3 regions of the Bacillus pretiosus genome follow, and region 2 is predicted to be linked to each of the others. Evidence: predicted binding sites of a transcription regulator. Region 2 holds the regulator's gene; each other region holds the start of a gene.

Region 1 (7,667 bases), 740 kb from region 2:
TATAAAGAAAATACTACCTGTTAGAATAGCCTCAAAGAGAGGTCTTTCTGGACTGAAAATGATATAAATAATGGCTATAATAGTTCCTGCAATAAGAGAGCGTAAAATAATTTTGTAATAAGGAGTTAACTTTATATCCTTTTCGCCTTCTTCTACATCGATAGAAACGCTTAACTGTAAATAACTAAGTACGATACTTGTAAGGATAAATAATAACCATAATGGAGATTTCGTAGCTTGATCCATTCCTTCAGTGAATCCGATATATCCTAAAATGCCAATTATACCAAGCGATTGAAAAAGAAAGGCAATACGTATGTTTTTTAATGTTTTCAGAATGAGACGTTCATCCTTTATTTTTTTCACAATATCCATCTCCTGTTTATTATGATTTCGCTATTATATTAATTGTAACATATATATTGCATTTATCAATTTATAATTTACACGAAGTTCGTTTGAGTAAAAGAGGAAATAAAATATTTTTATAAACATGTTGCACTTATACTTTATTAATGTTATATTAGCAAAGCGATGAGCTAATTTACGTAAGACGAGAGATATGCTTAAGTGCTAAACACGCGAATGTGGTCGCCTGGTCTCTCGCCGTAAACGCATCAAGACGCCTGCTTTGCAGGCGTCTTTCATTTTATATAAAAACAAATGCTAATGCAGATAAAGATAAAACTTTATCTGCATTTTTTTATTTTCGAGAGAAATGTAATATGGTCATTTATATGGATAAAACCTCCATTTCCGGAAAAACTACTAATGAAAGTTTGATCTTGCCTAAAAGAGGTGAACGGAAATGAAATGGATACTGATTACGATGCAAGCTTTCGTTATGATGTTTTGTTTCGTTTATGAAACGAATGTGAAGGCGGAAGGGCCAGTACCAGAAGTAACAGAAAAAGAGCCTGAAGTTACAATTTTATTAGAGCGAATGTATGTTGATGGAGAAGTAAGTGAGGAAATCTTTACAGAAAAAGTAGCGGACTTAGAAAAGTTTTTACAGCAGTATAAAGAATGGCAGCTCGTTGATCGTGATGATGTACAAATTGTATTACAAAAGAAAGTTGATGATATTTCTCCGTTATTAAAGACGAGCGGTTATTTTGGTGTGTCAGAGGAAGGAATATTACAAATTTTCAAAGGTGTACCGAAAAGTGATAATGCGATTCATTCCTTCTTTCAAATTGATATGAAAAAGCTTGAGAGCTATGAGCGTGCGAAGTTGAAGCGTGGTATTCGTATTAAATCAAAAGAAGGTTTTGTGAAGACGATTGAAAAAATGAAGCAATACGCAGTGCAAAATAAGAAAAAAAGCAGCTCATGGTGAGCTGCTTTTTTTACTTGTTTTTATCTAAAATTTGTTTTGCGATTTCATCAATTAGCATATCTTTTCCGATTGGATTGAAAGCTTTCGTATTGAAGATTTCATTTGATACTTCATATACGTGATTGTTTTTAACTGCTTTATTGTCTTTCCAAACGGCACTGTTTTTGTAGTCTTCGTAAACTTTATCAGCTTCGCCGCCAAAGTTTACAATAAACATTTGATCAGGTTGGAATGCAACAAGACCTTCTAACGATACTTGTGCCATCGTTTGTTTTAAATCTGTACCTTTTGTTGCTGGAAGTTTTAAGTCATTAAAGATGATGTCACCGTATCCGAAGCTACCGTATACACGGAAGTTTTGTGGTGTAACTGCGACGAACATAAAGTTCTCATCTTTTGTTTTTTCTTTAATTTTTTTAGAAAAAGAGTCTGCTTTTTTATCGTAGTCTGCAATCCATTTGTCTGCTTTCTTTTCTTCGTCAAATAGTTTACCTACTTCTTTAAACTTACCGCGCCAGTCTTCTAAGTTTGTTTCTAAAACAACTGTTGGTGCAACCTTTTCTAATTGATCATAGATCTTCAATTGACGATTATTTAAAATAATTAAGTCTGGTTTTAATGCAGTAACAGCTTCTAGATCAACTTTAGGTGCCCAGTACCACCCTACTGCTTTTACTCCGTCTAATTTTTCTGTTAAATGATTTTGGATTTTATCTTTATATGTGTTTGCTGTACCAACAGGTTTGTGTCCAAGAAGTAATAATTCTTCTGTTGATCCAGACAGGTCAACAATTCTCTTTGGATTTACTGGAATTGTAGCCTCCCCTTTAGTGTGTTTTACAACTTTTGTTTTCAGTTGTTCTTTCGCTTTCGATTCTTCTTTTTGAGAAGAACAGCCAACGATAGAAAGAACAACTAGCATAATAGTAAATAAAATAAATAGCTTCTGTTTCATCCTGATGTAACCCCTTTAATTAATATTGATAATCATTATCGGCTTCTGTATATTAAGGTGCTTCATACTTTCTGTCAATGGAAAATAACAGAAGTTTCAAATAGGGAACATTTGTTGGGGTAGTCTCGCTTTTCTATCATTAAATATGTTAAAATGGAATACATGATTTAAGAGGGAGAGATCGTATTTTGTTTGAATATGTTACAGGTTACGTGGAGTATGTAGGACCGGAATATGTCGTAATTGACCATAATGGAATTGGTTATCAAATTTTCACACCAAATCCGTATGTATTTCAAAGAAATAAGCAAGAAATCCGTGTCTATACATATCATTATGTGAGAGAAGATATTATGGCACTTTACGGGTTTAAAACACGTGAAGAGCGTTTATTATTTACAAAGTTGTTAGGTGTGTCTGGTATTGGACCAAAAGGCGCTCTTGCAATTTTAGCGTCTGGTCAAACAGGACAGGTCGTTCAAGCGATTGAACACGAAGACGAGAAGTTTTTAGTGAAGTTCCCGGGCGTCGGAAAGAAAACAGCACGCCAAATGATTTTAGATTTAAAAGGAAAACTAGCTGATGTCGTGCCAGATGCATTTGTTGATTTATTCTCAGACACAGAACGTTTTGATGAGAAGAAAGGTTCATCAGTTGAGCTTGATGAGGCGCTGGAAGCTCTGCGCGCACTTGGATACGCAGAACGAGAAGTTTCTCGCGTTGTACCAGAGTTATTAAAAGAATCATTAACGACGGATCAGTATATTAAAAAGGCACTTAGTCTTTTACTAAATGGTAAGAGGTGAGTATAATGGACGAACGTCTCCTTTCAGGGGAATCTGCATATGAAGATTCGGATTTAGAATATTCATTACGGCCACAGACGCTCCGTCAGTATATTGGCCAAGATAAAGCGAAACATAATTTAGAAGTGTTTATTGAAGCAGCGAAAATGCGTGAAGAAACGTTAGATCATGTGCTTCTATATGGACCACCAGGACTTGGTAAAACGACGCTTGCCAATATTATTGCCAATGAAATGTGCGTAAATGTTAGAACAACTTCAGGTCCAGCAATTGAAAGGCCGGGAGATTTAGCAGCTGTATTAACAGCACTTCAGCCGGGTGATGTATTATTTATTGATGAAATTCATCGTTTGCATAGGTCAATTGAAGAAGTGTTATATCCTGCGATGGAAGATTTTTGCCTTGATATCGTAATTGGAAAAGGGCCATCAGCACGGTCTGTACGTTTAGATTTACCGCCATTTACATTAGTTGGAGCAACGACCCGTGCGGGGGCATTATCAGCGCCGCTTCGTGACCGTTTCGGTGTACTTTCAAGATTAGAGTATTACACAGTAGATCAGCTTTCTGAGATTGTTGAACGTACAGCAGAAGTATTCGAAGTTGAAATTGATTCGTTAGCCGCACTAGAAATTGCAAGACGTGCTCGTGGTACACCTCGTATTGCGAATCGTTTATTACGACGTGTACGAGATTTCGCACAAGTTCGTGGTAACGGAACGGTTACGATGGAAATTACACAAATGGCGTTAGAACTACTGCAAGTAGATAAATTAGGTCTAGATCATATCGATCATAAATTACTGCTTGGTATTATTGAGAAATTCCGTGGTGGCCCAGTCGGGTTAGAAACGGTTTCGGCAACGATTGGAGAAGAATCTCATACGATTGAAGATGTATATGAGCCATATTTATTACAAATTGGCTTTTTACAACGAACGCCAAGAGGCCGAATCGTAACGCCGCTTGCATATGAGCATTTCGGAATGGAGATGCCAAAAGTATGACGGAGATGCCAAAGCTGCTTATTACAGCTGGTATTTTGCTCATTGTTGTTGGATTAGCTTGGAAGTTCATAGGAAGGCTTCCAGGCGATATTTTTGTGAAAAAAGGTAACGTTACCTTTTATTTTCCTATCATTACATGTATTGTGTTAAGTATTGTATTATCTTTTATTATGTATATAATAAATCGATTTAAATAAGAAATAGGTGGATATAGTTATGGATATTAATCTGTTTGATTTTCATTTACCAGAAGAACTTATTGCACAAATCCCATTAGAAGATCGTGAAACATCAAGATTAATGGTGTTAGATCGTGAAACGGGCGATATTGAGCATAAACATTTTACAGACATTCTTTCTTACTTACATGAGGGGGATTGCTTAGTTTTAAATGAAACGAAAGTTATGCCTGCTCGTTTGCACGGTGTGAAAGAAGATACAGGCGCGCACATTGAAGTACTTCTTCTAAAACAAGAAGAAGGCGATAAGTGGGAAACGCTTGTTAAGCCAGCGAAACGTGTAAAAGAAGGAACTGTTATCTCTTTTGGCGAAGGGAAATTAAAAGCAACTTGCATAGGAACTGCAGATCAAGGTGGACGTCATCTTGAATTTTCATATGACGGCATCTTCTATGAAATTTTAGATGAACTTGGGGAAATGCCACTTCCTCCATATATTAAAGAGACGCTAGAAGATCGCGATCGCTATCAAACAGTATATGCGAAAGAAATCGGTTCAGCAGCAGCGCCGACTGCGGGACTTCACTTTACAGAAGAGTTACTGGAGAAGTTAAAACAAAAAGGCGTCGGGTTAGCTTTCATTACACTTCACGTAGGACTTGGAACATTTAGACCAGTTTCTGCAGATACGATTGAAGAACACCATATGCACGCAGAATATTACCATATGTCTGAAGAGACAGCTGCGTTATTAAATCGCGTGAAAGAGAATGGTGGACGTATTATTACGGTAGGTACGACTTCAACTCGTACGTTAGAAACAATTGCGACAGATCATAACGGTAAGCTTTGTGCTGCTTCTGGATGGACAGACATTTTTATGTACCCAGGTTATGAATTTAAAGCAATTGATGGTTTAATTACAAACTTCCATTTACCGAAATCAACATTAATCATGCTTGTAAGTGCATTTGCAAATAGAGATAATGTACTTCATGCTTATAATGAAGCAGTAAAAGAAAAATATCGTTTCTTTAGCTTCGGTGATGCAATGTTCGTTGCATCTCACGCTAAAATGGGAAACAAATAAAAGGAGTAAATTATGACAGCAATTCGTTATGAATTTATTAAAACTTGTAAACAAACAGGTGCCCGTTTAGGACGTGTACATACGCCGCACGGTTCATTTGATACACCAACATTTATGCCAGTTGGTACACTTGCAACAGTTAAGACAATGTCACCAGAAGAATTAAAAGCAATGGATTCTGGCATTATTTTAAGTAATACGTATCATTTATGGCTACGCCCAGGTCACGAAATTATTCGTGAAGCAGGTGGTTTACATAAATTTATGAACTGGGATCGTGCGATCTTAACGGACTCTGGTGGTTTCCAAGTATTCAGTTTAAGTGACTTCCGTCGTATTGAAGAGGAAGGCGTTCACTTCCGTAACCACTTAAATGGAGATAAATTATTCTTATCACCAGAAAAAGCGATGGAAATTCAAAATGCATTAGGATCGGATATTATGATGGCATTTGATGAGTGTCCACCTTTCCCGGCTACTTTTGAATATATGAAGAAATCTGTAGAACGTACAAGCCGCTGGGCAGAACGTTGTTTAAAAGCGCATGAACGTCCACAAGATCAAGGTTTATTCGGTATTGTACAAGGCGGAGAGTTCGAAGAGCTTCGTCGTCAAAGTGCAAAAGACCTTGTTTCAATGGACTTCCCTGGTTACGCTGTAGGTGGTTTATCTGTAGGTGAACCGAAAGATATTATGAACCGTGTACTTGAGTTTACAACACCACTTCTTCCAGATAATAAGCCACGTTACTTAATGGGAGTAGGTTCTCCTGACTCGTTAATCGATGGTGCAATTCGTGGTATTGATATGTTTGACTGCGTACTTCCAACTCGTATCGCTCGAAATGGTACATGTATGACAAGTGAAGGCCGTCTAGTTGTAAAAAATGCGAAATTTGCAAGAGACTTCGGTCCGCTTGATCCAAATTGTGATTGCTATACATGTAAAAATTACTCTCGTGCGTACATTCGTCACTTAATGAAATGTGATGAAACGTTTGGAATTCGTTTAACGTCTTATCACAACCTTCATTTTCTGTTAAACTTAATGGAGCAGGTGAGACAAGCTATTCGTGAAGACCGTCTTGGCGATTTCCGCGAAGAATTCTTTGAACAGTATGGCTTTAATAAACCGAATGCTAAAAACTTCTAATACATAATTTAAAAGGAGGAACAAAAGATGAATCCAGGTATGATGAATATCGTTATGATCGTTGCGATGTTTGCGATTTTCTATTTCTTATTAATTCGCCCGCAACAAAAGCGTCAAAAAGCAGTTGCTCAAATGCAAAATGAGTTAGCAAAAGGTGATGCTATCGTAACAATCGGTGGTTTACACGGTACAATCGAATCAGTAGATGAGACGAAAATCGTTATTAAATCTGGTGGTTCACACTTAACTTTCGATCGTAATGCGATTCGTGAAGTTGTGAAAAACTAATGAGAAAGGCCCTGCATGAAATGTGCAGGGCCTTTTTTAGTTGTTTTGTTTTGACATATTTACCCCGAAAATACCACCGAGTGTACTCGCGCCCATTAATGCTAATTGATAAAGTAACTGGGAGTTCGATAAAGTTTGAGAGAAGCCTAAATAGTTAACTAGAAAAACAAGTATAGCGAATGTAAGACCTGTTGTGAAACCTACTAGCCAACCTTTCCCTTGTGCTTTTTTGCCGGCAGTAAATCCGGATATAAGCATAGATAAAAGAGCTAGTATAAAAATAGTAACGGCTAATGTCTCTTCAGTCATATCTGTAAACTTTAATAAAAGAGCCATAACCATGCTAATAATTGATGCAAAAATTAATAAGGTAATGATACCAAAGCCGATTGCGGTTGATAATTTTTTCGTTCCATCCATTTATACATTCCCCCTTTTTAATACAAGCATATTTTCTTTTTGCCCAAGTTAGACTAGTTTATTTTTTATAGGGGAGTCTATACGTAAAAAAGGAGATGTAGAAATGGAATGGGTATCAATCATTGGCCGGACGATGCTTTTGTATATCATCATATTAATTATTTTTCGTCTTATGGGTAAACGTGAAATTGGAGAGTTAAGTGTATTAGATTTAGTCGTATTCATTATGCTTGGGGAAATGGCTGTAGTCGCAATTGAAAATACCGATAAATCACTTTGGCACCAATTAGTTCCGATGACTTTTCTTATGTGTATACAGATTATTCTGTCAGTCATTTCATTAAAGTTTCAACGATTTCGGCATTTAATAGAAGGTGAGCCGGCTATTCTTGTAAATGCGGGGAAAATTGATGAAAAGAAGATGAGAAAGC
Region 2 (7,667 bases):
GCTTGTTGATTTTGGAGCTGTTGCGACTGCAATTCATAGTAATACGAAGATGATTGGGATTCAGCGCTCAAAAGGTTATGCTACTCGTCCATCGTTTACTATTTCTCAAATTAAAGAGATGATAGCATTCGTTAAAGAAATTAAACCTGATGTTGTTGTGTTTGTAGATAACTGTTATGGTGAGTTTATTGAAGAGCAAGAACCATGTCATGTAGGTGCAGATTTAATGGCAGGTTCGCTTATTAAAAACCCTGGTGGTGGAATTGTTAAAACTGGTGGTTACATTGTTGGTAAAGAACAGTATGTTGAAGCGTGTGCATATCGTTTAACATCTCCGGGAATCGGTGCGGAAGCAGGGGCATCTTTATACAGTCTGCAAGAAATGTATCAAGGTTTCTTCTTAGCGCCGCATGTAGCGGGACAAGCGCTAAAAGGTGCGATTTTTACAGCTGCATTTTTAGAGAAGTTAGGAATGAATACATCACCAGCATGGAATGCACCAAGAACAGATTTAATTCAGTCTGTTCAATTTGATGATAAAGATCGTATGATTGCATTCTGCCAAGCGATTCAATATGCATCTCCAATTAATTCTCACTTCACTCCATATGCCAACTATATGCCGGGTTATGAAGATGATGTAATTATGGCTGCGGGAACGTTTATTCAAGGTGCAAGTATTGAATTGTCAGCTGATGGTCCAATTCGTCCGCCTTATGTTGCTTACGTGCAAGGTGGATTAACTTATTCACATGTGAAGATTGCGATTTGTTCTGCAATTGATGCGTTAATTGAAAAAGAATTATTAACAATTTCTTAAGGGGAAGCTGTCGATTTCGACAGCTTTTTTCGTGTGAAAGTAATGATTAATCTCATTAGAAAAAAGAATGAAAAAATTTATAAAAAAATCATGTAAGAAAAGCTAACATCTATTGACACTAAACATAACATGGTATAAAATGAGAAGCAGTTAAGGCGAAGGAGGAACTGAAACAATGAAAGAAGATAGACGTTCTGCCCCGCTGTTTCCTATTGGTATTGTTATGGATTTAACACAATTATCTGCACGTCAAATTCGCTACTATGAAGAGCATAATCTTGTTTCTCCAACCCGTACAAAGGGGAATCGTAGATTATTTTCATTTAACGATGTAGATAAGTTGTTAGAGATTAAAGATTTATTAGATCAAGGCTTGAATATGGCTGGTATTAAACAAGTGTTACTAATGAAAGTAAATCAAACAGAAACAGTGAAAGTAAAAGAAGAAACGAAAGAAATTTCAAAAACTGAGCTTCGCAAAATACTTCGAGATGAACTACAACATACAGGTAGATTTAATCGGACTTCATTGCGACAAGGTGACATTTCAAGGTTTTTTCACTAAAGATAACTGATTCTGAAGGTGTTTAGAGGGACTAAGGAGGAATTTATAATGGCTAGGTACACAAGAGAAGATATTTTCCGTTTGGCGAAAGAAGAGAATGTAAAGTATATCCGCTTACAATTTACGGACCTTTTAGGAGTAATTAAAAACGTAGAAATTCCAGTGAGCCAATTAACAAAAGCTCTTGATAACAAAATGATGTTTGATGGATCTTCTATTGAAGGTTTCGTACGTATTGAAGAATCTGATATGTACTTATATCCAGATTTAGATACTTGGGTAATTTTCCCTTGGACAGCTGAAAAAGGAAAAGTAGCTCGATTAATCTGTGATATTTACAATGCAGATGGCACTCCGTTTGATGGCGATCCACGTAACAACTTAAAGCGTGTATTAAAAGAAATGGAAGCATTGGGATTCTCAGATTTCAATCTTGGACCAGAGCCAGAATTCTTCCTATTTAAAGTAGATGAAAAAGGAAATCCAACATTAGAATTAAACGATAACGGTGGATACTTCGACCTTGCGCCGATGGATCTAGGGGAAAACTGTCGTCGTGATATCGTTCTTGAACTTGAAGAAATGGGCTTTGAAATTGAAGCGTCTCACCATGAGGTTGCTCCAGGGCAACACGAAATTGACTTTAAATATGCAAATGCAATTCGCTCATGTGATGACATTCAAACATTCAAACTTGTTGTAAAAACAATTGCTCGTAAACACGGTTTACACGCAACATTTATGCCAAAACCATTATATGGTGTGAACGGTTCAGGTATGCACTGTAACTTATCACTATTCAAAAATGGTGAGAACGTATTCTTCGATCAAAACGGTGACTTACAATTAAGTGATGATGCTCGTCACTTCATCGCAGGTATTTTAAAACATGCACCAGCATTTACAGCGGTAGCAAATCCAACTGTAAACTCTTACAAGCGTTTAGTACCTGGATACGAAGCTCCTTGTTACGTAGCATGGTCTGCACAAAACCGTAGCCCATTAGTACGTATCCCTGCATCTCGTGGTATTAGTACACGCGTAGAAGTACGTAGTGTTGACCCAGCTGCAAACCCGTATTTAGTAATGGCTACATTATTAGCAGCAGGTCTTGATGGAATTAAAAACAAATTAACTCCACCAGCTGCAGTAGACCGTAACATCTATGTAATGACAAAAGAAGAGCGCGAAGAAGCAGGTATCGTTGACTTACCAGCAACATTAGCGCAAGCATTAGTTACATTACAATCTAATGAAGTAGTATGCGGTGCACTAGGAGAACATTTACTTGAGCACTTCATCGAAGCAAAAGAGATTGAGTGGGACATCTTCCGCACGCAAGTTCACCAATGGGAACGCGATCAATATATGTCTCTATACTAAGAGAGAAAAAAGCCTTGATACTACGGTATCAGGGCTTTTTTTTATTTGTGGGCAAATATAAAGGCTTGTGAAATGAATTAGATGGGTGCCCGCAAAGTGCTCGAAAAAAGTCATGTGGATTATTTAAAATGCGTGCTAGCTATGAATGAAAATGTGGAAGTTGAAATATGGTGTGGATGTATTTAATTCGAAAATTAAGTATTGAAAAATATAGTACCTTGCAATGAATAATACTAAGTGGTATATTATGGATATAACGGGTACCGTGTATTGAATAGTACTGAAATGAGAAAGGGGGATTGACCTTGAACGTTCAGTTTAAAAAAGGCGTGTTAGAACTGTGTGTTTTAGCACTTGTGAAACGTAAAGATTGTTACGGCTATGAACTTGTTCAGCAAATCTCAAATAAATTTTTAATATCGGAAGGGTCAGTGTATCCTTTATTACGTCGTTTAACGAAAGAAGGATATTTTCAAACGTATTTAAAAGAATCTACAGAGGGACCGCCTCGTAAATATTATCAACTAACTGAGCAAGGGGAAACGCAACTGAATTTGTTAGTAACGGAGTGGCGTGATTTTGCAAAAGGCGTACAAGAAATTATTGAAGGGGTGGAATGGGATGAGTAAAGAACAGTTTCTTAAAGAATTATCAAGTCATCTTAGAAAGTTACCGGAAGAAGAGAGGAAAGATATTTTATTTGATTATGAAGAGCATTTTCAGTTTGGAATAGAAAAAGGAAAAACTGAATCGGAAATAATAAAGGGCCTTGGCTCTCCGAAAGTAATTGCAAAAGACTTACTTGCTTTGTATCGCTTTGACGAAATGAAAAAGGACCCATCAACTACCAATATAACAAGGGCTGTTATGGCAGCGATTGGACTTAGTTTGTTTAATTTTATTATTGTGTTAGGCCCGTTAGTTGCAATTATTGCTTTTATATTTTCCTTCTGGCTCGGTGGAATTGCTAGTGTAGTGACACCATTTTTCGTTATTGGAAAAGTATTTATGGGTACTTTTATATGGTTGGATTTATTCGTTAGTATAACGTTTGTTGGAGTAGGTTTGTTGTTATGTATTATCGCTTATTATAGTACGAAGTGGTTTAAAAAGTTATGCGTACGTTATGTAATATGGAACTTCAAAATGATAAAAGGGGAGTAGATGATGAAGAAAATATTGTTAGTAGCTATCGCTTGTATCATTATTGGAGTAATAGGGATTTCACAAACATATGAAAAAGCAGTGCAAACTGCAGAAGAAGGAAATAAAGAAGACGTAATTAAAAACGAAACACTAAAAAATATAGAAGTTAAGTTAGATGCTGGGGATATTGTTGTCCAAAAATCTCCCGACTCTTCTTTTTATGTAAAGCAATCAGGAGATGTACGTAAACACGAGGTTCGTATTGCCGAAGATGGTGACACATTAAAAATTATTGGGGAAAGAGAAAAAGGTGCTTCATTTGATTTTTCTTTTTACGATTTTAGATTTCAAACGTCTACAATAACTCTCCTTGTGCCTGAACGTTCATACCAAGAGATAAAAATAAATTCATCAGCTGGACAAATAGAAATAAGTGATGTGAAAAGTGATTGTGTAAGTGTTGGGACACTCGCTGGAGAAGTAGATTTGAAAAATGTCACAGCAAAAAGTGTGGAAGGATCTTCAAAAGCTGGTGAGGTGAGCTTTAAGAAGGTAATAGGAAAAGTAACTGCGAAGTCGGCTAGCGGGGAAGTGCATATTATGGATCATGATCCTAAATATGATGTAGAGGCAAGTTCAACCGCTGGGGATGTAGATATTACTTTATTAGAAAAACCACAAGATGCAGTTATAACTGGGCAAAGTGCTGCTGGCGAAGTAATGATTTTTAATGAAGAAAATAAAAATATAACAATTGGCAATGGTAGTAAAAAGATTAGTGGTAAAACAGCTGCTGGCGATGTGACGATTGAAACTCGTTCATAAGAAATAAAATGTATGAAAATCTATCAAAATACAAAAAAAGAAGATAATTACCGTATATAAATAAGGTAATTATCTTCTTTTATTATTCTTAATGTAAATCACGATATACGCCAATTACTTTTCCAATAACTGACACTTGTTTTAAAATGATAGGTTCTAATGAAGAGTTTTCCGGTTGTAGACGGAAATGGTCTTTTTCTTTATAGAAACGTTTTACAGTTGCTTCGTTATCTTCTGTTAAAGCGACTACAATTTCACCGTTGTATGCAGACTGTTGTTGGCGAACAACAACTAAATCTCCATCGAAAATACCAGCTTCAATCATACTATCTCCGGAAATACGTAACATAAATACTTGGTCTGCTCCAGCAACAATGCTAGCTGGAAGTGGGAAATGATCTTCTACACTTTCAACTGCTGTAATAGGTAATCCAGCAGTAACTTTTCCGACAATTGGAACTTGAATAACAGATTGTGTCTCTGTATCCATTCGGTTGTCACCTAAAATTTCAATTGCTCGTGGTTTTGTTGGATCGCGTCGAATATATCCTTTTTCTTCTAGTCGTGATAAATGTCCGTGCACTGTAGAACTAGAAGCGAGGCCGACTGCTTGACCGATTTCACGTACGGAAGGTGGATATCCTTTTTCTTGTACTTTTAGCTTAATAAAGTCGAGAATGTCTTGCTGGCGTTTCGTTAACTTTTCCATGTTTTCTAACACCTCGTTTTCTTTCATTTTTCTTATTAATAAGTATAACATGCGAAAAAACATTCTACAAACATAAGTTCGAACGAAAGACGAATTTATGATACACTATAAGGAAAATATAGTGAGAAAGAAGGGTTCAATATGAATGCAATTATTTATGCACGTGTGAGCACAACAAAAGAAGAACAGGAAACATCATTATTGCGTCAAAAAGATGAATTATTGCATTTAGCTGAGCGCTATCAAATGAATGTTGTAAAGGTGATTGAGGAGCAGGCTAGTGGTTATACAATTGAACGTGATGGCATATTAGAAGTGCTAGATACAATTCGCGATGAACAAGTTGATGTACTTCTCATACAAGATGAAACGCGCCTTGGTAGAGGGAATGCAAAGATTGCATTAATGCACTGTTTACATAAAGAGGGAATAAAAGTATATACGCATACGCATAATGGAGAATTAGAACTCTCTGACTCTGATTCGATGGTACTAGATATAATTGGGATTGTTGAAGAGTATCAAAGAAAGATCCACAATTTAAAAATTAAACGTGGCATGCAAAGAGCGGTAGAGAAAGGATTTCGTCCAGAGAATAATTTGAAAAATCGTCATTTAAGTATAGGACGTGAGAAAAAAGAAGTGCCAATTGAGGAAATTGTACGTTTACGCCGGAATGAATTAACTTTTGAAGAAATTGCAGCAACACTTCGTGGTTTTGGTCATGATGTTTCAAAAGCAACTGTACATCGAAGATATGTAGAATATACAAAGCAATTGCTTGATAAAGAGGACTAACTATTGTATGATAATAATCAGTTTTGAGTAAAAGGGGGATTCGAGATGCAAAGTCACGAACTCATTGAACGCATTAACTTCTTAGCGAAAAAAGCAAAAGCTGAAGGTTTAACTGAAGAAGAACAACGTGAGCGCCAATCGCTACGTGAACAATATTTAAAAGGATTTCGTCAAAATATGTTAAACGAACTTAAAGGAATTAAAGTTGTTAACGAAGAAGGTACTGATGTTACACCGGCGAAATTAAAAGCTTTAAAAAAGCAAGATAATGCAAAATTAAACTAAAAGATGGGCGAAGCCCATCTTTTTTATTTATTATATCCGTTATTTAATAACTTTCCAGTTGTTATTGACTGTTGCTTCTATCTTTTTGTGCTTCAATATATAGTTAGCGATAAGTTCAGACATATCTGTTGGTATGTCTTTTATTACGGGCTTATTTTGAAACATAAAGAAGTTCCCTCCGCCACTTGCGCGATAATTATTCATAACGACGTCATATTCTTCATTCATATGAAGTGGAGCGCCTTTATACTGTAAGGATTCTACTCTCTCGCCAATTGGTTTGGAAATGTTTAATACGTACGAAATTCCTTCCCACATATCGTAATTATAGTGTTGCGGCTTTGGTTCTATGTAGGTGGGGTTTACGATGATAGTTCCATCTGCTTTTAATATGAAATAAGAAGCAGAGAGTTCAAGGGCATCTTTTATATCCGCTCCAGTTATTCTAATTACTTTTAATGTATTTGGATAAATATAATTAGAAACGATGTCACGCATTGTTACATATTTCGGGAAACCTGGAGATGTATTATGGAATAAGCTTGTACAAGAAATGGAAACATTAGCTATATCCATCTGTATTTTATTTATGAATTCAATAAAAGGATGGTCTTGCAAACGAGTTTGCATAGCATCTGAAATTTGCATGTTCCCATAGATTACTCCAATAGGTTGATCGAGCCAATTTTGTGTTTTTTCTTCATAATCGGCAACCAAGGAAAGAATATGTTGGTCAGCCTCAATTCCTTGTACGGGCAATAATTGTGAATCACTCTCTTTTTTTACCCATTTTTTTTCTGTTTTTTCGAATGTTACTGTTACTTTTCCAACGGAGTGTCCATTGCATCCAGTCTGTAAAATTGTTACACCATTCATTACGGTGTGAGCGATTTCCCGGTGTTGGTGGCCTGTTAGTAAAATGTCTATGCCTTCAATTTCATGGCACATTGCATATCCTTGGTTTTCACCTGTTAAAACTTCAGTCGGTACCCCAGTTTGTAAATCGCGTTCAAATCCCCCATGGTAGGCTACGACTAATAAATCGGGTTTCTCGTGTTCGCGAATGTAAGAAACCCATCTTTTTGTTGTTTCTAATGCATCTTCAAATTGTAAATCTTGAATGTGATGGGGTTGTT
Region 3 (7,667 bases), 480 kb from region 2:
ATGTAACTGTCGAACGCATAATTTGTCCATCTTCGACTTGAATCGGCTTTTTCGTATCGTTATCAGAAATGACATGACCAAGTGCCCCATATTTCATAGAATCAGGATGAACAAATGTCATTGTTCCGATTCCAGCTGCCGAATCACGAATATATAAACCAATACGATAAGACGATTCTCCACTGTCTTTTTGTGGTGTTAACTTAGTGCGGATATGTTTTCCATCTCTTAACAAAACAAGATTAAGCGGTTCACCTGTTTCACCACTATTATGAATAAATGGTGCTACATCACTCATTCTTTCAATTGTTTTACCATTAATTTCAGTAATCATATCTCCAATTTGCACACCAGCTGTTTCACCAGGAGATACTTTCCCTTTTTCAGTTTGAATTAAATGATGGCCTACAACAAGTACCCCTTTTGTATTTAACTTCACACCAATTGATTGTCCACCTGGAATAACTTTAAAATCTTTCAATACTTTCACATTTACTTTTTTCACTGGAAAACCAGCAAGCTGAAACACCATATCTGCTTCACCATTTTGATGAGGATTTACCATAAGTCCTTGTTTTTGTTCATTGGAACTTACTGTAAACACATGACGATCTGTAGATGAAGCGTGAAAAACTGGTAATGAAGCTATTTCTGATTGTTGCCCTTCAAAAACAACAAGTTGCTTCGGGGATGAAATAAACGTCCGAAGCGGTTTAAAACACCCAATAAAAACTAAAGAAACAAGGAGACAAAGACCTATTATTTTGCGAAATCTTTCTAATCTCAATTTGTTCACTCTCCTCGCTCCTACCCCACATTCAGCCTCTTGGCTTCACTTTTTAATCTCTCCTTGCAGTGCTTTATTTATAACCGGAAGAATTAAGAAATCATTATTTGAGAAAAAAAGCTATCCATTACTGGATAGCCTCTGCTGTCTGTTTAAAATGATGCGCTTGCGTAAGTAATTCTTTCGCATGTTCTGTCGTTAAATCTGTAATTTCCACACCAGAAATCATTCGAGCTATTTCTGTTACTTTATCCTCCATAGTTAAAACGGTAACTGATGTAATTGTCCGATCATTCGCTACTTGTTTTCGAATAAATAAATGTGAATCCGCCATTGAAGCTACTTGAGGTAAGTGCGTAATACAAAGTACTTGCGAGTTTACTGATACTCGATAAATTTTTTCCGCAATAGCCTGTGCAACCCGACCACTTACACCAGTATCCACTTCATCAAAAATAACAGATGCAACACCTTGATGCTTAGAAAAAATGCTTTTTAAAGCTAAAATAATACGAGATAACTCTCCGCCAGAAGCGACCTTTGAAAGTGGTTTTAGCGGCTCACCTGGATTTGTTGAAATATAAAATTCCACATGATCGTAGCCATCCGCCGTAAGTCTTACCGGGGCACCCTCAACAAGAGGCTCTTCAGCATTTCCTTCTCTCTTCATGATTCTCACTTCAAATTTTGTTTTCTCCATATATAATTCTTTTAATTCCTGATGAATGGCATTTGTAAGATGCTCTGCAAGCTCATGACGCATATTACTTAACGACGTTGCTTCTTGCAGAATAACACTTTCTAATTCCTTTAATTGCTTCTTCGTCGTTTCAATATGAACGTCTTTATTTTCAATCGTAAAAATTTCTTGTTCAATTTTATCAGCATACGCTAAAATCTCTTCTACAGTATTTCCATATTTTCTCTTTAGCATACGAATTTCATTTAAACGCGTTTCAATTTCGTCTAAACGCTTCGGATCATATTCCATCATATCGAGCTTTTCTCTAAGTTGATATGCAACTTCTTCTAATAAGTAGTAGCTATTTGCAATTGAATCATGATTTTCTTGATAAACTTCATCTAAATGTGTAATACTCTCCATTTGTCCCATTGCGCTTCGTACATTATCTAACCCTTGTCCGTCAGCGCTTAATGAGCGATATGCATCGCCTAATGCTTTGTAAATTTTTTCGAAATTAGAAATTTGCAATCGTTCTTCAGTTAATTCAATTTCTTCATCCATCTTTAAATCCGCCTTACTGATTTCTTCATGCTGGAATTGAATTAAATCTAAGCGATGCGCCATTTGTTGTTCATTTTCACTTAACGATTTTAACTGTTTTTTTAATTTCTCATAGTCAGCGTATACATTTTGATATATACCCAATTGTTTAACAATGCGATCTCCATCAAAATGATCAAGCATAAACATATGACGCTCTTCATTCATTAAATCTTGTGTTTCGTGCTGCCCATGAATATCAACAAGTGTTTTTCCAATTTCCTTTAATATACTAAGGGTGACCAGTTTCCCATTTACACGACATACACTTTTTCCGTTTGCAGCGATATCACGCTTCAAAATAATCATGCCGTCTTCTATTTCTATATCCAACTCTTCTGCCTTTTCAATACACGGATGCTTATCATCTTCTACATAAAATAGCCCTTCTATCTCAGCTTTTTCTGTTCCGTATCGAACAAATTCCGCTGAACCACGGCCACCTACAAGTAAACTAATCGCATCAATAATAATCGATTTTCCGGCCCCTGTTTCACCACTTAAAACCGTTAACCCTTTTTGAAAAGAAATATTTAATGCCTCAATAATAGCAAAGTTTCTAATCGATAATTCCGATAACAATGCCCCATTCACCTCGTTATAAACTAATCCCCTATTAAGGGCTTTTCTCAGTTCTTCATTCAAATAGTCAAACTATATGTTTGTATGTATAAATTACTTTTCTAACCGCTCCATTGTACCAAACATTCGTTTTACGGGTCAATCCACCTATTTTCTAATTTTATTCAAAGAAAATATTATATTACAATTAAGAATTCACATTTTTAACCAATAAAAAAATCCTGTTCACTTTCCACTTTACAGAGGAAAGCAAACAAGATTTTTTTTTACAACATATTTAAGAAACGATCAGAGACAACACCTGTATCTTCAGGTGTACGGCAAATAATTAAGCAAGTATCATCACCACAGATGGTTCCGATGATCTCATCCCACTCTAAATGATCAATAAGTGCTCCAAGTGAATGAGCGTTACCAGGCAATGTTTTTAGCACAAGCATATGTCCTGCCGTGTCTAATTTTACAAATGAATCCACTAGATTGCGTTTTAATTTTTGTAACGGGTTAAATCGTTGATCTGCTGGCAAGCTATATTTATAGCGCCCATCATGTAATGGCACTTTCACTAAGTGCAGTTCTTTAATATCGCGCGATACTGTTGCTTGCGTTACATTAAATCCCTCATTACGTAAAATATCAACTAATTCATCTTGTGTTTCAATTTCTTTGTTCGCAATAATTTCCCTGATTTTAATATGGCGCTGACCTTTATTCATACATTTGCACCTCACACTATCTCTTACCATAGTTTAAACATTGGTATACTTCACTTATTTATGTTAACTTATTATTCGTTGCTTGTACACAATTGTTTTTACAATCATTATACAATTACAACAAAAAGAGGAACAACATATGTTATTCCCCTTTTCCTTTTTGCTTTAGGACATCATGCGCCTCTGTAACTACTTGCTCAACAGAAACTGGAGAATGATTTTCGCCATTCTCACGTTCACCATGCCATTTCAGATGAATTAAAAATTCAATATTACCATCCCCGCCCGTAATTGGTGAGAATGTTAAACCTTCTACGTCGTATCCTTCTTTTATAGCAAAGTCGACAATCATTTCTACGACAGCCTCATGTACTTTTCGATCACGAACGATACCTTTTTTCCCAACTTGCTCTCTTCCAGCTTCAAACTGTGGTTTAATTAACGCTGCTACATCCCCATTAGGCATAAGCATTGTTTTTAAAACCGGCAGTATAAGCTTTAATGATATAAATGAAACATCGATACTAGCAAATTGCGGTAAACCACGTTCTAAGTCTGCTGGTGTCACGTAACGGAAGTTTGTCCGTTCCATTACGACAACACGCTCATCTTGACGCAATTTCCACGCAAGTTGATTGTATCCTACATCTAATGCATAAGATAATTTCGCTCCGTTTTGAAGCGCACAATCTGTAAAGCCACCAGTTGATGAACCAATATCTATCATAACTTTATCTTGTAAATCCAGGTGAAATGTCTCCAATGCCTTTTCAAGTTTATAACCACCACGGCTTACATACGGCATAACTTGTCCCTTCACCGTAATCTCTGTATCTTGTGGGATCTTCTCTCCTGGCTTATCAAGTCTCATCTCATTCGCATATACAAGTCCGGCCATAACGGCGCGTTTTGCTTTCTCACGTGTTTCTATAAGTCCTCGCTCTACTAATAGTACATCTACTCTTTCTTTTTTTGCACTCATTTGTTACGCCCTTTTTTGTTTTGATGGAATCATTGTATGAATACGGTCTACAACAGCATCTGTCGTTAAACCAATTTCTTCTAATAATTTTGTTACACTACCGTGCTCTATGAAACGGTCTGGAATACCCATTCGTTCAATTAACGCACTATGGTACCCGTTCTCAGATGCAAATTCAACTACTCCCGTTCCAAAACCACCAATTAAGCAAGCTTCTTCAATCGTTAAAATCGGTATATTTTTCCCTAAGAGATCATGTAAATATGCTTCATCCATCGGTTTAATAAAGCGAGCGTTCACTACTTTCACTGAAACTCCAGCCTTTTCAAGACGCTCAGCTGCTTCCATTGCCATTGGTATTGTCGTACCAAATGTTAAAATAGCCGCTTGTGTACCTTCTTTTAACGTTTCCCAAGTACCGATTGGAATCGCCTTTAGTTCTTCATCCATATGAACACCAAGTCCATTACCGCGCGCATAACGTAATGCGATTGGTCCATCTTCATATTGCATCGCCGTATATACTAAATGTTGCCCTTCATTTTCATCTTTCGGCATCATAAGTACCATATTCGGCAAATGACGTAAGAATGAGATGTCAAATACACCTTGATGCGTTTCACCATCTGCTCCTACTAAACCAGAGCGATCGATTCCGATGAAGACGTTTAAATTTTGGCGACATATATCATGAACAACTTGATCATATGCTCTTTGTAAAAATGTTGAATAAATCGCTAAGAATGGCTTCATTCCTTGCGTTGCCATACCCGCCGCCATTGTTGTAGCATGCTGTTCTGCAATACCTACATCAATCATACGATCCGGGAATTCTTTTTGGAATTTCTCAAGTTTCGATCCAACAGGCATTGCAGGTGTAATTGCAACGATACGCTCATCCGTTCTCGCTAGCTTAAGTACTGTATCACTAACAACAGCACTCCATGCTGGTGCAAATTCTTTCGGTTTAACGAAGTCACCTGATTCAATTTTATAAGGTCCTGTTCCATGCCAAGTTCCAATAACATCACTCTCAGCTGGTTTATAACCTTTTCCTTTTTTCGTAATAACATGAACAAGCACTGGGCCTTTTGTTTTCTTTGCATATTGCAACGTTTCGAATAACTTTTCATAATCGTGCCCATCAACTGGACCTAAATATGTAAAGCCTAATTCTTCGAAAAAGACACCGGATACTAGTAAATATTTAAGACTATCTTTTATTTTCTCTGCTGTCGCAGCAACTTTCCCACCGACTGCTGGGATTTTCTTTAATATATACTCTAGTTCATCTTTTACCCAATGGTATTTCCCTGCGGTACGTAGACGTCCAAGTACATTATGAAGCGCACCAACGTTTGGTGCAATTGACATTTCATTATCATTCAAAATAACAATCATGTCTGTTTTTTCATGTCCAATATGGTTCAATGCCTCTAAAGCCATTCCGCCGGTTAGAGCACCATCTCCAATGATTGGTATAACATATTCTTTCGTTTTCTTTAAATCACGTGCTAGAGCCATTCCCATTGCAGCAGATAAAGATGTTGAGCTATGGCCAGTTTCCCATACATCATGCTCACTCTCGCAACGTTTTGGGAAACCACATAGACCTTGATATTGCCTTAATGTACCGAATTCCTTTGCACGTCCTGTTAAAATTTTATGTACATAGGATTGATGTCCTACGTCCCATAAAAATTTATCTTTCGGACTATCAAATAATTTATGCAGAGCAATTGTGAGTTCTACTACACCTAAATTAGGTGCAATATGTCCACCTGTTTGAGAGAGCTCTTCAATTAAAAACTTACGAATATCCTCACTCAATCCCTCTAGTTCACCGATAGACATATCTTTCAAAAAACTAGGGTTTTGAATTTGCGTTAGATCCACATGGATCACTCACTTTCATTTCATAATCTGTCAACATGTCAAATATTATAAAAAACATTTACACAAAACAAGAAATTATCTTTTTTTATTTTTCACCTTGTCCTGCAATTAACCAGTCTATTGCGCCCTAATCCTATTATAAACCATATTTCTTTAGGCGATGAAAAAAATAGCCGCTAACACGAAGTGATAACGGCAATGTAATCTACATATATTTTTGCCAATAACAAGAAAAGAAAAACCTTTTCCTACATTTATATCATAAAATGATGAATGACTCAACAAATGGAAACGCTGTTATATTAGTTATTACGTTTTGCAATCAAATCGCAAATAGATAGTAAATATTCATCTTGTAATTGCAAGGAACCAATAGCACCTTTTGCTTTTGCAATTGTTTCTTCTAAAATATCCTTTGCTCTATCTACAGTAAATAACGTCGTATATGTGCTCTTTTCGTTGGAAACATCACTACCAATCGGTTTTCCAATCTCTTCTTCGGTTCCTTCCACATCTAAAATATCATCTCGAATTTGGAAAGCTAGGCCGATATATTTTGCAAACGCAAGTAACTTCTCTTCTTGTTCTTCTGTGGCATCAGAAAGTATCGATCCTGCAAGTACAGCGAATTCAAGTAGTTTCCCAGTCTTATGCTTATGAATATACTCCAACTCATCAATCGTAAGCTGTTTCCCTTCAGCTTCCATATCTGCCACTTGTCCGCCAACCATTCCTTCTGGTCCTGCCGCTTTTGCAAGCTCAAGTACAAGTCTTACTTTTTTTTCAGCAGAGATTTCCTTTTGTTCATATGCCATAATAACTTGAAAAGCATACGTCAACAAACCATCGCCTGCTAAAACTGCCATCGCTTCACCAAATACTTTATGATTTGTGGGCTTACCTCTTCTTAAATCATCATCATCCATACAAGGTAAATCATCATGAACTAACGAGTATGTATGTATCATTTCAAGAGCACAAGCTGCACCTATTCCAAGATTTCTTTCTTTACCAAACGCTTGTAATGTCGCAAATAAAAGTAACGGGCGGAGACGCTTTCCACCCGCTTCCAAAGAATATGCCATCGCTTCACGAAGTACATTTGGACATTGTAATTCATTTGCATAGCTTACAAGCTTCTCTTCTACGAAAGTTTTACTTTCTTTCAAAAAAGTATCAAAAGCAATAGTCACTATGCTTCATCTCCTAAAGCAGTAAACGGTTCAAGCTCTCCATCTTCCCCAAGAATAACTGCCATTTGTTCTTGTACGTTCTTCAATTTCTCATCACAAAGCTTAGATAATTCCATACCCTCTTTAAAATAAGAAATTGCTTCTTCTAAAGGTACGTCACCTTGCTCTAGCTTAGAAACGAGGTGCTCAAGTTGCGAAATTGCCTCTTCAAAGCTTAATTTATTTT

Evidence for each region. The regulator LexA, encoded in region 2, represses DNA repair genes until DNA is damaged. The targets are predictions, from matches to a motif close to CGAACATATGTTCG.
Region 1: a site for LexA is predicted at 2,399-2,412, ahead of ruvA (Holliday junction DNA helicase RuvA). Genes of this name have one in related genera too.
Region 3: a site for LexA is predicted at 2,774-2,787, ahead of recN (DNA repair protein RecN). Genes of this name have one in related genera too.

What each region holds. Positions count from the first base shown of each region.
Region 1 covers NZ_CM129593.1:4,278,637-4,286,303, reverse strand. Annotated here, with positions in the region: gene ACU8YW_RS22070 (branched-chain amino acid ABC transporter substrate-binding protein) at 1-375, opposite strand, end outside; gene ACU8YW_RS22065 (BofC C-terminal domain-containing protein) at 809-1,339, shown strand; gene ACU8YW_RS22060 (iron-hydroxamate ABC transporter substrate-binding protein) at 1,350-2,294, opposite strand; gene ruvA (Holliday junction DNA helicase RuvA) at 2,483-3,100, shown strand; gene ruvB (Holliday junction branch migration DNA helicase RuvB) at 3,106-4,107, shown strand; gene ACU8YW_RS22045 (DUF2905 domain-containing protein) at 4,104-4,304, shown strand; gene queA (tRNA preQ1(34) S-adenosylmethionine ribosyltransferase-isomerase QueA) at 4,324-5,376, shown strand; gene tgt (tRNA guanosine(34) transglycosylase Tgt) at 5,389-6,528, shown strand; gene yajC (preprotein translocase subunit YajC) at 6,556-6,816, shown strand; gene ACU8YW_RS22025 (TIGR04086 family membrane protein) at 6,853-7,236, opposite strand; gene ACU8YW_RS22020 (DUF421 domain-containing protein) at 7,340-7,667, shown strand, end outside.
Region 2 covers NZ_CM129593.1:3,542,783-3,550,449, reverse strand. Annotated here, with positions in the region: gene ACU8YW_RS18145 (methionine gamma-lyase family protein) at 1-820, shown strand, start outside; gene glnR (transcriptional repressor GlnR) at 996-1,385, shown strand; gene glnA (type I glutamate--ammonia ligase) at 1,434-2,768, shown strand; gene ACU8YW_RS18130 (PadR family transcriptional regulator) at 3,074-3,397, shown strand; gene ACU8YW_RS18125 (DUF1700 domain-containing protein) at 3,390-3,932, shown strand; gene ACU8YW_RS18120 (DUF4097 family beta strand repeat-containing protein) at 3,933-4,739, shown strand; gene lexA (transcriptional repressor LexA) at 4,828-5,448, opposite strand; gene ACU8YW_RS18110 (YneB family resolvase-like protein) at 5,590-6,246, shown strand; gene ACU8YW_RS18105 (DUF896 domain-containing protein) at 6,292-6,531, shown strand; gene ACU8YW_RS18100 (bifunctional metallophosphatase/5'-nucleotidase) at 6,571-7,667, opposite strand, start outside.
Region 3 covers NZ_CM129593.1:4,022,300-4,029,966, forward strand. Annotated here, with positions in the region: gene spoIVB (SpoIVB peptidase) at 1-796, opposite strand, end outside; gene recN (DNA repair protein RecN) at 915-2,654, opposite strand; gene argR (arginine repressor ArgR) at 2,921-3,370, opposite strand; gene ACU8YW_RS20565 (TlyA family RNA methyltransferase) at 3,513-4,352, opposite strand; gene dxs (1-deoxy-D-xylulose-5-phosphate synthase) at 4,356-6,248, opposite strand; gene ispA ((2E,6E)-farnesyl diphosphate synthase) at 6,551-7,441, opposite strand; gene xseB (exodeoxyribonuclease VII small subunit) at 7,441-7,667, opposite strand, start outside; gene xseA (exodeoxyribonuclease VII large subunit) at 7,661-7,667, opposite strand, start outside.